Regions from separate parts of the Undibacterium sp. Rencai35W genome, predicted to be linked through region 1. Evidence: predicted binding sites of a transcription regulator. Region 1 holds the regulator's gene; each other region holds the start of a gene.
The links. Region 1 encodes sigma-54, which starts transcription at its own class of promoters, with help from an activator protein. Its sites were predicted from a motif close to TGGCANGNAANCTGCTTT; they were not measured.

Region 1 (2,211 bases):
TGCAGGTGTTGATCCGATTGCGGTGATTGAGATTCAGCGCATCGTACGCTTCCTGAAGGAACGTGGTATTGGTGTGTTGATTACCGATCATAATGTGCGCGAAACTTTGGGTATTTGCGATCACGCTTACATCATCAATCAAGGTGCGGTGCTGGCGAGTGGCAAGCCGGAAGATATCATCACGAATGAATCCGTACGCAGGGTTTATCTGGGAGAGCATTTCCGCATGTAGCGGGAAGCGAGATGATGATGAAACAAAGCCTGCAACTACGTACCTCACAACACCTGGCGCTTACGCCGCAATTGCAGCAATCAATTCGTCTTTTGCAGTTATCCACGCTGGAATTACATCAGGAACTGGAAAATCTATTAACTGATAACCCCATGTTGGAGCGGGTTGATGACCCCATGGATAATGCAGTGCGATTGCTGGCCGATGGCGCGATTAGCACGACTAGCAATAATTCAGAGTCGGAATTTGCAGTACAGGAAGTCGGTGCCGAGACTGCCGCTCCAGTTGCTGACAGCGGTGATAACACGGAAGTTGCTTCATCTGCGGACAGCACCAGCGCCAACGAAGAAGAGTGGAGCTTTGATGATGTGCCGCTAGGCAGTAAGTCCTCAGAGGAAGAAGATGGACGTCCGCAATTAGAAGCTGCGCAAACCAGTTTGCGAGATCATTTGCTGGAACAGATGCGGCTGAATATTCGCGAACCGCGTGATCGTGCTTTAATTGAACTGATGATTGATGCGCTGGATCCCAGTGGTTATCTGATGGAGACCTTGGATGAAATTCATGCGAGTTTGCCGCTTGAGTTGTGTGTAGAACCAGAGGAATTATCTTTCGCATTAACGATGCTGCAAAGCTTTGATCCTGCCGGGGTTGGTGCGCGCACACCGTCGGAATGTCTGGCTCTGCAAATCAAACGCTTACCTAAGATTCCCTTCGTAACACGTCGCCTGGCGCTGAAGATTGTTGAAGAACATATCACGTTGTTTGCACAGCGAGATTTCAATAAACTGAAAAAAATTCTCAATTGTGATGATGAAGATTTGCGTGAGGCGCAGGTAGTGATTCGCCAGTGTAATCCTAAGCCAGGTGCGGATTTTGCAACGGCTTCATCAGACTATGTCGTCCCTGATGTGATTGTCAGAAAATCAGCGAACGGCTGGCAGGTTTTGCTGAATCAGGATGTCATGCCCAAGCTCCGCGTCAATAGTATGTATGCCAACATCATGAAACAAAATCGTGGTGACGGGACGATGGGATCGCAGTTGCAGGAAGCGCGCTGGCTGATCAAAAACATGCGGCAACGTTTCGATACTATCTTGCGCGTTGCACAAGCGATAGTCGAAAGACAACGTAATTTTTTCACTCATGGTGCGGTTGCGATGCGCCCTCTTGTTTTGCGCGAAATTGCTGATACACTAGGTTTACACGAGAGTACTATTTCTCGTGTAACGACTCAAAAATACATGCTTACCCCGCATGGTATGTTTGAGTTGAAATATTTCTTCGGTAGCCATGTCGCGACGGAAACGGGGGGGGAAGCATCTTCCACCGCGATACGTGCACTCATCAAGCAGTTGATAGGAGCAGAAGACCAGAAAAGCCCACTCTCTGATAGCAAAATTGCAGACATGCTGGGTGAACAAGGCATGGTCATTGCGCGACGCACTGTTGCCAAATACCGTGAAGCCCTAAAAATTCCTCCAGTAAGCCTGCGCAAATCCTTGTAATGAACACCTGTAATTTAGTCTTGTAACTAAGCCTTGAAATTACGTTTTGTATTGCTATATATAATTTAGCTCGATGCATCAGAGCAAATGCTGAAGAAATTTATAGCAAGTAACATCACCATAGGAGCGTAGTATGAATCTCACCATCAGTGGACATCACCTCGAAGTAACTCCTGCAATACGTGAACATGTACAAAACAAGCTTGAGCGCATCAGGCGACACTTCGATCAAGTCATTGATATCGCCGTCATCCTGACGGTAGACAAGCTCCGGGAAAAGGAAAAACGGCATAAAGCAGACATCAATCTGCACATCAGTGGTAAAGATATCCACGTAGAAAGCCTGGCACACGACCTCTACGCTGCGATCGACCTCCTCATCGATAAACTGGACAGACAAGTCATCAAACACAAAGACAAAATTCAAGATCATCAGCACGACGCCATTAAACATCTGCCAGACCCGGCGTC
Region 2 (2,211 bases), on a different contig from region 1:
CCCAACGATTTATCGTTCAAATATCCTTTCAAGCATTAAATCACCATCGCGGCATCTTGGAAATTCTGGCGGCGCGGGTTGCACCCTCCCTACGATTTTTTTCGTTGTGATTTTCACTTTGTTTCGTGCATGATAGGCTTGCGGTTTCTATCTTATTGAGCTCATTTTCATGTCCCGCTATCGTCGCGCTAACATCAAAGGAGCTACGTATTTCTTTACGGTGGTAACCGAGCGTCGGCAAGCGATTTTGACAAATGAAGATGTACGCGAAGCTTTGCGTGCTGCGATTATCAAGGTACGAGCATCACATCCGTTTGAGATTGATGCTTGGGTTTTGCTCCCGGATCATTTACATTGCATCTGGACTCTGCCAGAGGACGACGCTGATTTTTCTACACGCTGGCGTTTGATTAAACGCGAGGTCACGGTTGCGGTTGGTGCTAAATATTTTCGTGAAGAATTTCATACTCAGCGCCGAGCGCAAAAACAGCAAGGCACCATTTGGCAGCATCGATTTTGGGAACATTTGATTCGCGATGATTATGACTACGAGATACATATGGATTATCTACATTTCAATCCGGTTAAACATGGCTTGGTGGAAACCGTAAAAAAATGGCCTTGGTCGTCGTTTCATCGCTTGGTTAGTGATGGTATGTACCCCGATGAATGGGGTACGCAATAGCTTTAGCCAATTTTTTATGGGATAGACCGTCGAGTAAAAAATATTAGATAGATACAAGGAAGTTCATCGCAATATTTGCAGAATATAAATAATACGAAACCGTATTACGTCAGGCGGTGGCGTTGAATATTTCTTTTATACCTTGAAAACGTTGATGCTGGTGCTGCATGCCTCATCATGTAATGAATTGAGAAGCTATTATGTTGCCCAGATCGAGTTCAGGGGCAGTATTGCAGCGATGTGTAAAGAATTAAAAAAATCCCGGAGCAATCCGGGATTTTTTGTATCAATGCGTTATTTCTTTATTTAAAAATTGCAATTCGGGAAATAAATGGCTTGTCGGGAAATTTTACACATTGAGTTATTTTCTATGAAAATGTAACAGACTGGTTACACTTTTTTCTAGATAAGCGCTTGATTTGTAAAAGATTTTTTTATGCGATGTAACAATTGGTCTGTTTATTGCTTTAAGGTAGGTAAAGCATGCTTCATTGTCGGCGGTCAGATGCTTTTATTACTTTAATAATCAAACAAACTCAGGGAAAAAAATGTCCTTCTTTTCTAAATTTAAAGCAGCAGTGCTACTGTCTGTAGCCATGATGGTTGGTGCTTCCGCTAACGCTACGCCAATTTTCAATAACGGTTCTTATACTACGAATATCGGTGGATATTGCTCTTCATGTGGTACTGCGGGTCAATACACGATGTTTGATGATTTCACGCTGACGAATGCTTATAGCAATTTGCAAGTGGAATGGGATGCGAGTTTTTTTCATCCTTTGAGCACAAACATTATTATTAAAATCTGGTCCGCTAATAACTCTGGATTGTTGTACACAAAAAATACTAACTTTGTGAACAACGACTATTACACTGTGAATACGGGCAGTATCAACGCTAACGCCAATATTACGACCGCATTTACTCTGACAGGCGTTAATCTGTCTGCAGGTACTTATTGGTTGTCTTTGTCTGGTGACGACATGCATTTCCAGGGCACAGGTAACGGCAGTCAAATCGCTGCATCTCAATTGGGTACTGGATATGCACCAAACCAAGGTTTAAACATTCCATTCAGATTGTATGCAACTAATGCCGTTCCAGAGCCGTCAGGTCTGTTCTTGTTTGGCTTAGGTCTGCTTCTGTTTGTCAGCGTAAGACGCTTTGTAAAATAAACGGTTGTACTCGTTAGCAAAAAATCCCGGACTGGTTCCGGGATTTTTTATGTGCGCGTACATCTGAGTTGTGGATATCAAAATGGCTTTCAATTTTTTAACTTTGCACAAATAAGCTCTCCATTTTCTTCAGGCGCGATTACAAGTGCGAGAAGTGCTAACGTAGGTCAATATTTTCACCGCAATATAATCTTTATCAACTTTCTCGCCTGTTCCTGACTAACAGGTTTTGCTTATGTTCCTTTCTCTAACCGACAATATCTGGCATGTTCAGCATGCATTTGTTGTGAGCGGTGTGCCGATCACATCGCGCATGACGATTATCCGATTGACGAGTGGTGCACTTTGGGT
Region 3 (2,211 bases), on a different contig from region 1:
ACACGTTCAGAACTTATGTCTCGGTTTCAGCTCAATTCAACTCAATTCATGGCGTCGATCAACTCGGCTCCGGCAATAACAGAGTCAAGAGTTAATCTGTCGCGCATCGCACTGAGTACATAGTTCAGACGATTACATTTTTTGCTTAGTCTCGTTACCAGGGATGTAAGGACTCCATGGCTGAGCACGGATCGGGCCTTTGGTTTTCCATACAACGCTGAACTGACCGTCACCTTTGATCTCGCCGATCATGACTGGCTTGTGCAAATGGTGATTCGTTTTATCCATTGTGAGTTCAAAACCTGATGGCGCTTTGAAAGTCTGACCACCCATAGCAGCAATGACTTTATCCGTATCGGTGGATTTGGCTTTTTCTACTGCTTGCTTCCACATATGGATACCGACATAGGTTGCTTCCATCGGATCATTGGTGACGACGGTACTGGCGTTAGGCAGTTTTTTGGCAACGGCATAGTCTTTCCATTGCTTGATAAATGCCGTGTTCACAGGATTTTTCACTGACTGGAAATAATTCCATGCAGCGAGGTGACCAAGCAAAGGCTTGGTATCGACGCCGCGCAGCTCTTCCTCACCTACCGAGAATGCGACAACTGGCACGTCGGTCGCTTTCAGGCCGGCATTACCCAGTTCTTTATAAAACGGGACGTTGGAATCGCCATTGATCGTAGAGATCACCGCCGTCTTGCCACCAGCAGAAAACTTCTTAATATTTGCGACAATAGTCTGATAATCAGAATGACCGAACGGTGTATAGACTTCATCGATGTCAGTATCTTTCACACCCTTGCTATGCAAGAAAGCGCGCAGAATTTTGTTGGTCGTGCGTGGATAAACATAGTCCGTACCGAGCAGCACAAAACGCTTGGCGCCACCGCCCTCTTTCGACATCAGATATTCGGTCGCCGGGATCGCTTGCTGGTTCGGTGCTGCGCCTGTGTAGAACACATTTTTTTCCAGCTCTTCGCCCTCGTATTGAACCGGGTAGAACAAGAGACTGTTCAGCTCTTTAAATACCGGTAATACCGATTTACGTGATACCGACGTCCAGCAGCCAAACACGACAGCGACTTTATCTTGCGCAACCAACTGGCGCGCTTTTTCTGCAAACAAAGGCCAGTTCGAAGCAGGATCCACAATCACCGGCTCCAGCTTTTTACCCATCACACCGCCGTTCGCGTTGATCTCATCAATCGTCATCAAGGCAACGTCTTTCAGCGACGTTTCGGAAATCGCCATCGTGCCTGATAGCGAGTGAAGAATGCCGACTTTGATCGTGTCAGCGGCATACGCATGCGGCAACCAAGCAGCAGTAGCCAAAGTAAAGGCGCCAACTGCAGTCGATTTTAATAGGGTGCGACGAGACATTTGTTGCTCCTAAGCGTGAGTGTGAATGAGTTAGTTAAACAGCGTTAAACAGCGAATGTAAAAACGAACTAAATATCGAACAAAAAAGTAAACGACAAAACAAAAAAACAAATCACAAGGCGAATAAAAAAGCGGAGTGCGGAGTTCGCATGAATACCGTTAGCAGATTACGTGCCAGAGGCAGGAGGTCTGCGTCATGCGGTTTGCAGTGAGCGGACGGGACGATTACTGATGCATTCGCATCAATTTTGTGCAAGTGACAAAGAATTGTTGGTCGCCGCTTCAGTCTGGTGCGTTTCCAGGCAATAAAACGTGCGTAAGAAGATCTGTCGCCAAATAAAATTCGAGAACAAGTTCAGGTCTTGCCAGGAAGAATCAAGCTCAATTGCAGGCAAAATAACAGGCAATGCTGGGATACTAATCACTTATTGAGTTCTTCGTAAAAACAAAAAACCAGCAAGTCTGCTGGTTTTTTAAAGTGATAAAGAATGAGCGTGATGACCGGACTACACAGGCAGTAATTTACGATTCGCAGCACCCGGTAAGGTCTTTAAAGTTTTACCCGGGACGACAGTATAAGTTTTAGACTTGACCGTACTAACGTAACGCCATTCTGCCCTGGCCTCGGTCGGGGTCGCCGTCACGATCATGAAGCCACGGCTTTTCGTTTCGGCATAGACCAGAGGCCCGATGATCTGTTCCAGGCCGCCTGCGACTTTAGCCGGATCTTCCTTGGGGAAAATTTCTTCAAAACCTGGCGAGGTAACCGAGGTCACGCCGAACTCGACACCAACTGCGTTCCCACTCAGATCAGCAAGATCACTG
Region 4 (2,211 bases), on a different contig from region 1:
TGCCTTCGCGCAGCAGCTTGAAATACCAGCTTCCGTCAGCGGTGTCACCGTACAAGCAGGCACCGATCAGCTTGTCATCTTTGAGTACCAGCTTCTTGTACACACCACCTATCGGGTCGGACAGGATGATCTCTTCGGTATCTTTGCCACCCATGAATTCACCGGCGGAGAATAGATCAATGCCCGTGACTTTCAGCTTCGTCGATGTGACTGAGCCCTGATAACGGCCAATCCCGAAATTCGCCAGATGATTCGCGCAGACCTTGCCCATTTCAAACAATGGGGCCACCAGGCCGTACACAGTGCCGCGATGATTCACACATTCGCCGACAGAATAAATACGTGGGTCGTAGGTCTGCATTGTATCGTTGACGACAATACCGCGATTGCAATACAGACCTGCAGATTCTGCAAGTGCGGTGTTCGGACGAATACCGACCGCCATGACGATTAACTGCGCCGGGATTTCCAGACCGTCAGTGAAACGAATACCTTTTACGTGACCATTATCATCACTCAGAATAGCTTCTGTATTTTTCTCCAGCAGGAAGGAAAGACCGCGATCTTCCAGCGATTTTTGCAGCATCTTGGCAGCAACCTGATCAAGCTGACGCTCCATCAGCCAGCCAGGCAGATGGACTACTGAGACTTTCATGCCGCGCATCATCAGACCATTTGCCGCTTCCAGTCCCAGCAAACCACCACCGATGACCACCGCATGCGTATGTTTTTCCGCCGCTTCGATCATGGTATTTGTGTCATAAATATCCCGATACGCAATGACGCCTTTAGCATCCTTGCCCGGCACCGGTAACATAAATGGCACAGAACCCGTGGCGATCAGGAGGCGATCATATTCTGTCTGCGTGCCATCTTCAGCAATGACCAGTCGCTTGACGCGGTCGATCTTGACGATTTTTTTACCCAGATGCAGGGTGATATTATTTTCTTCGTACCAGTCGACATCGTTGAGCATGATGTCTTTAAAATTCTGCTCACCGGACAATACCGGTGATAGCAAAATACGGTTGTAATTAGCATGTGGCTCAGCACCAAATACCGTAATGTCGTACAGGTCGGGGGCAATTTTCAGCAATTCTTCCAGGGTACGCACGCCTGCCATACCATTACCCACCATCACTAACTTCAATTTCTTCATGGCTAACTCCTTTACTTGTCTCTGCTACTGACTAAGCAAGAGCAATGCCAGTTGGTTTTTATACAAACATAGGACCCAACACAACGATGCGGCCAAGCTCCTCGGGCAGCTATTTTTTGTACGCACGTATAAGATATTCCTGCTCAGTCAGCGGTTCAATCCGACCAACGTATTGCATCAAACTTGATCATTCGGTTTTTCATACATCTCACCAATTCAATGCCCAAATGCACAATATCGCACTCAAAAGATGCGGCAAAGTACCACTACTGGTGCACCGCACAAATCGAGAGCATTGCAATCTCCGCATGTCGTTTGCTCTATGAGATTTGCCTCAGTTTTGCGCGCAATCGTTTGCCTGAGTTTGCACGATTAGGTGGCATGGCACTTGCAAGGGGCATTAGCATTCACTTTTGGAGCAATCATGCAGAAAACCTCTTTCTGGAAAGCGGGACATACTCCCACGCTACTGGCCGCCTTCTTTTATTTCGATTTGAGTTTTATGGTTTGGGTACTGTTAGGACCACTTGGTATACAGATATCTAAAGACCTGGGGCTTAGCGCTGCACAGAAAGGTTTAATGGTCGCCACGCCGCTGCTCGCCGGTGCACTGTTACGTATCGTGATGGGGATGCTGGTCGATCATCTGAAGCCCAAAAAAGCCGGACTCATCGGTCAGCTTGTCGTCCTGATTGGCCTATGCTGGGCGTGGCTTGGCAATTTACATAGTTATGAGCAGTTATTATTCCTCGGCATTATCCTTGGCGTCGCGGGTGCCGCATTTGCCGTTGCCTTGCCGCTTGCCTCGCGCTGGTATCCGCCTGAACATCAAGGTACGGCGCTGGGGATTGCCGGCGCTGGCAACTCGGGAACCGCGTTCGCTGCCTTGTTTGCACCGGCACTGGCAATTGCCTTTGGCTGGCAAAATGTCTTCGGCCTGGCCTTGATTCCATTACTGATCGCTCTGGTGGTCTATCTGGTATTTGCCAAAGATGCGCCAGGTGATACGCCGACCAAATCATTAGGCGAATATCTGGCCGTCTTAAAAGATA

Region 2: a site for sigma-54 is predicted at 1,137-1,154, ahead of ACO0K3_RS10240 (PEP-CTERM sorting domain-containing protein). Genes of this name have one in related genera too.
Region 3: a site for sigma-54 is predicted at 1,546-1,563, ahead of urtA (urea ABC transporter substrate-binding protein). Genes of this name have one in related genera too.
Region 4: a site for sigma-54 is predicted at 1,192-1,209, ahead of nirB (nitrite reductase large subunit NirB). Genes of this name have one in related genera too.

The regions. Positions count from the first base shown of each region.
Region 1 covers NZ_JBMPPC010000002.1:629,438-631,648, reverse strand. The annotation lists gene lptB (LPS export ABC transporter ATP-binding protein) at 1-232, shown strand, start outside; gene ACO0K3_RS06765 (RNA polymerase factor sigma-54) at 250-1,740, shown strand; gene hpf (ribosome hibernation-promoting factor, HPF/YfiA family) at 1,874-2,211, shown strand, end outside.
Region 2 covers NZ_JBMPPC010000004.1:138,344-140,554, reverse strand. The annotation lists gene ACO0K3_RS10245 (REP-associated tyrosine transposase) at 170-685, shown strand; gene ACO0K3_RS10240 (PEP-CTERM sorting domain-containing protein) at 1,234-1,860, shown strand; gene ACO0K3_RS10235 (DUF4336 domain-containing protein) at 2,096-2,211, shown strand, end outside.
Region 3 covers NZ_JBMPPC010000006.1:163,077-165,287, reverse strand. The annotation lists gene urtA (urea ABC transporter substrate-binding protein) at 133-1,386, opposite strand; gene ACO0K3_RS14600 (alkaline phosphatase D family protein) at 1,893-2,211, opposite strand, start outside.
Region 4 covers NZ_JBMPPC010000005.1:421,318-423,528, reverse strand. The annotation lists gene nirB (nitrite reductase large subunit NirB) at 1-1,159, opposite strand, end outside; gene ACO0K3_RS13770 (nitrate/nitrite transporter) at 1,584-2,211, shown strand, end outside.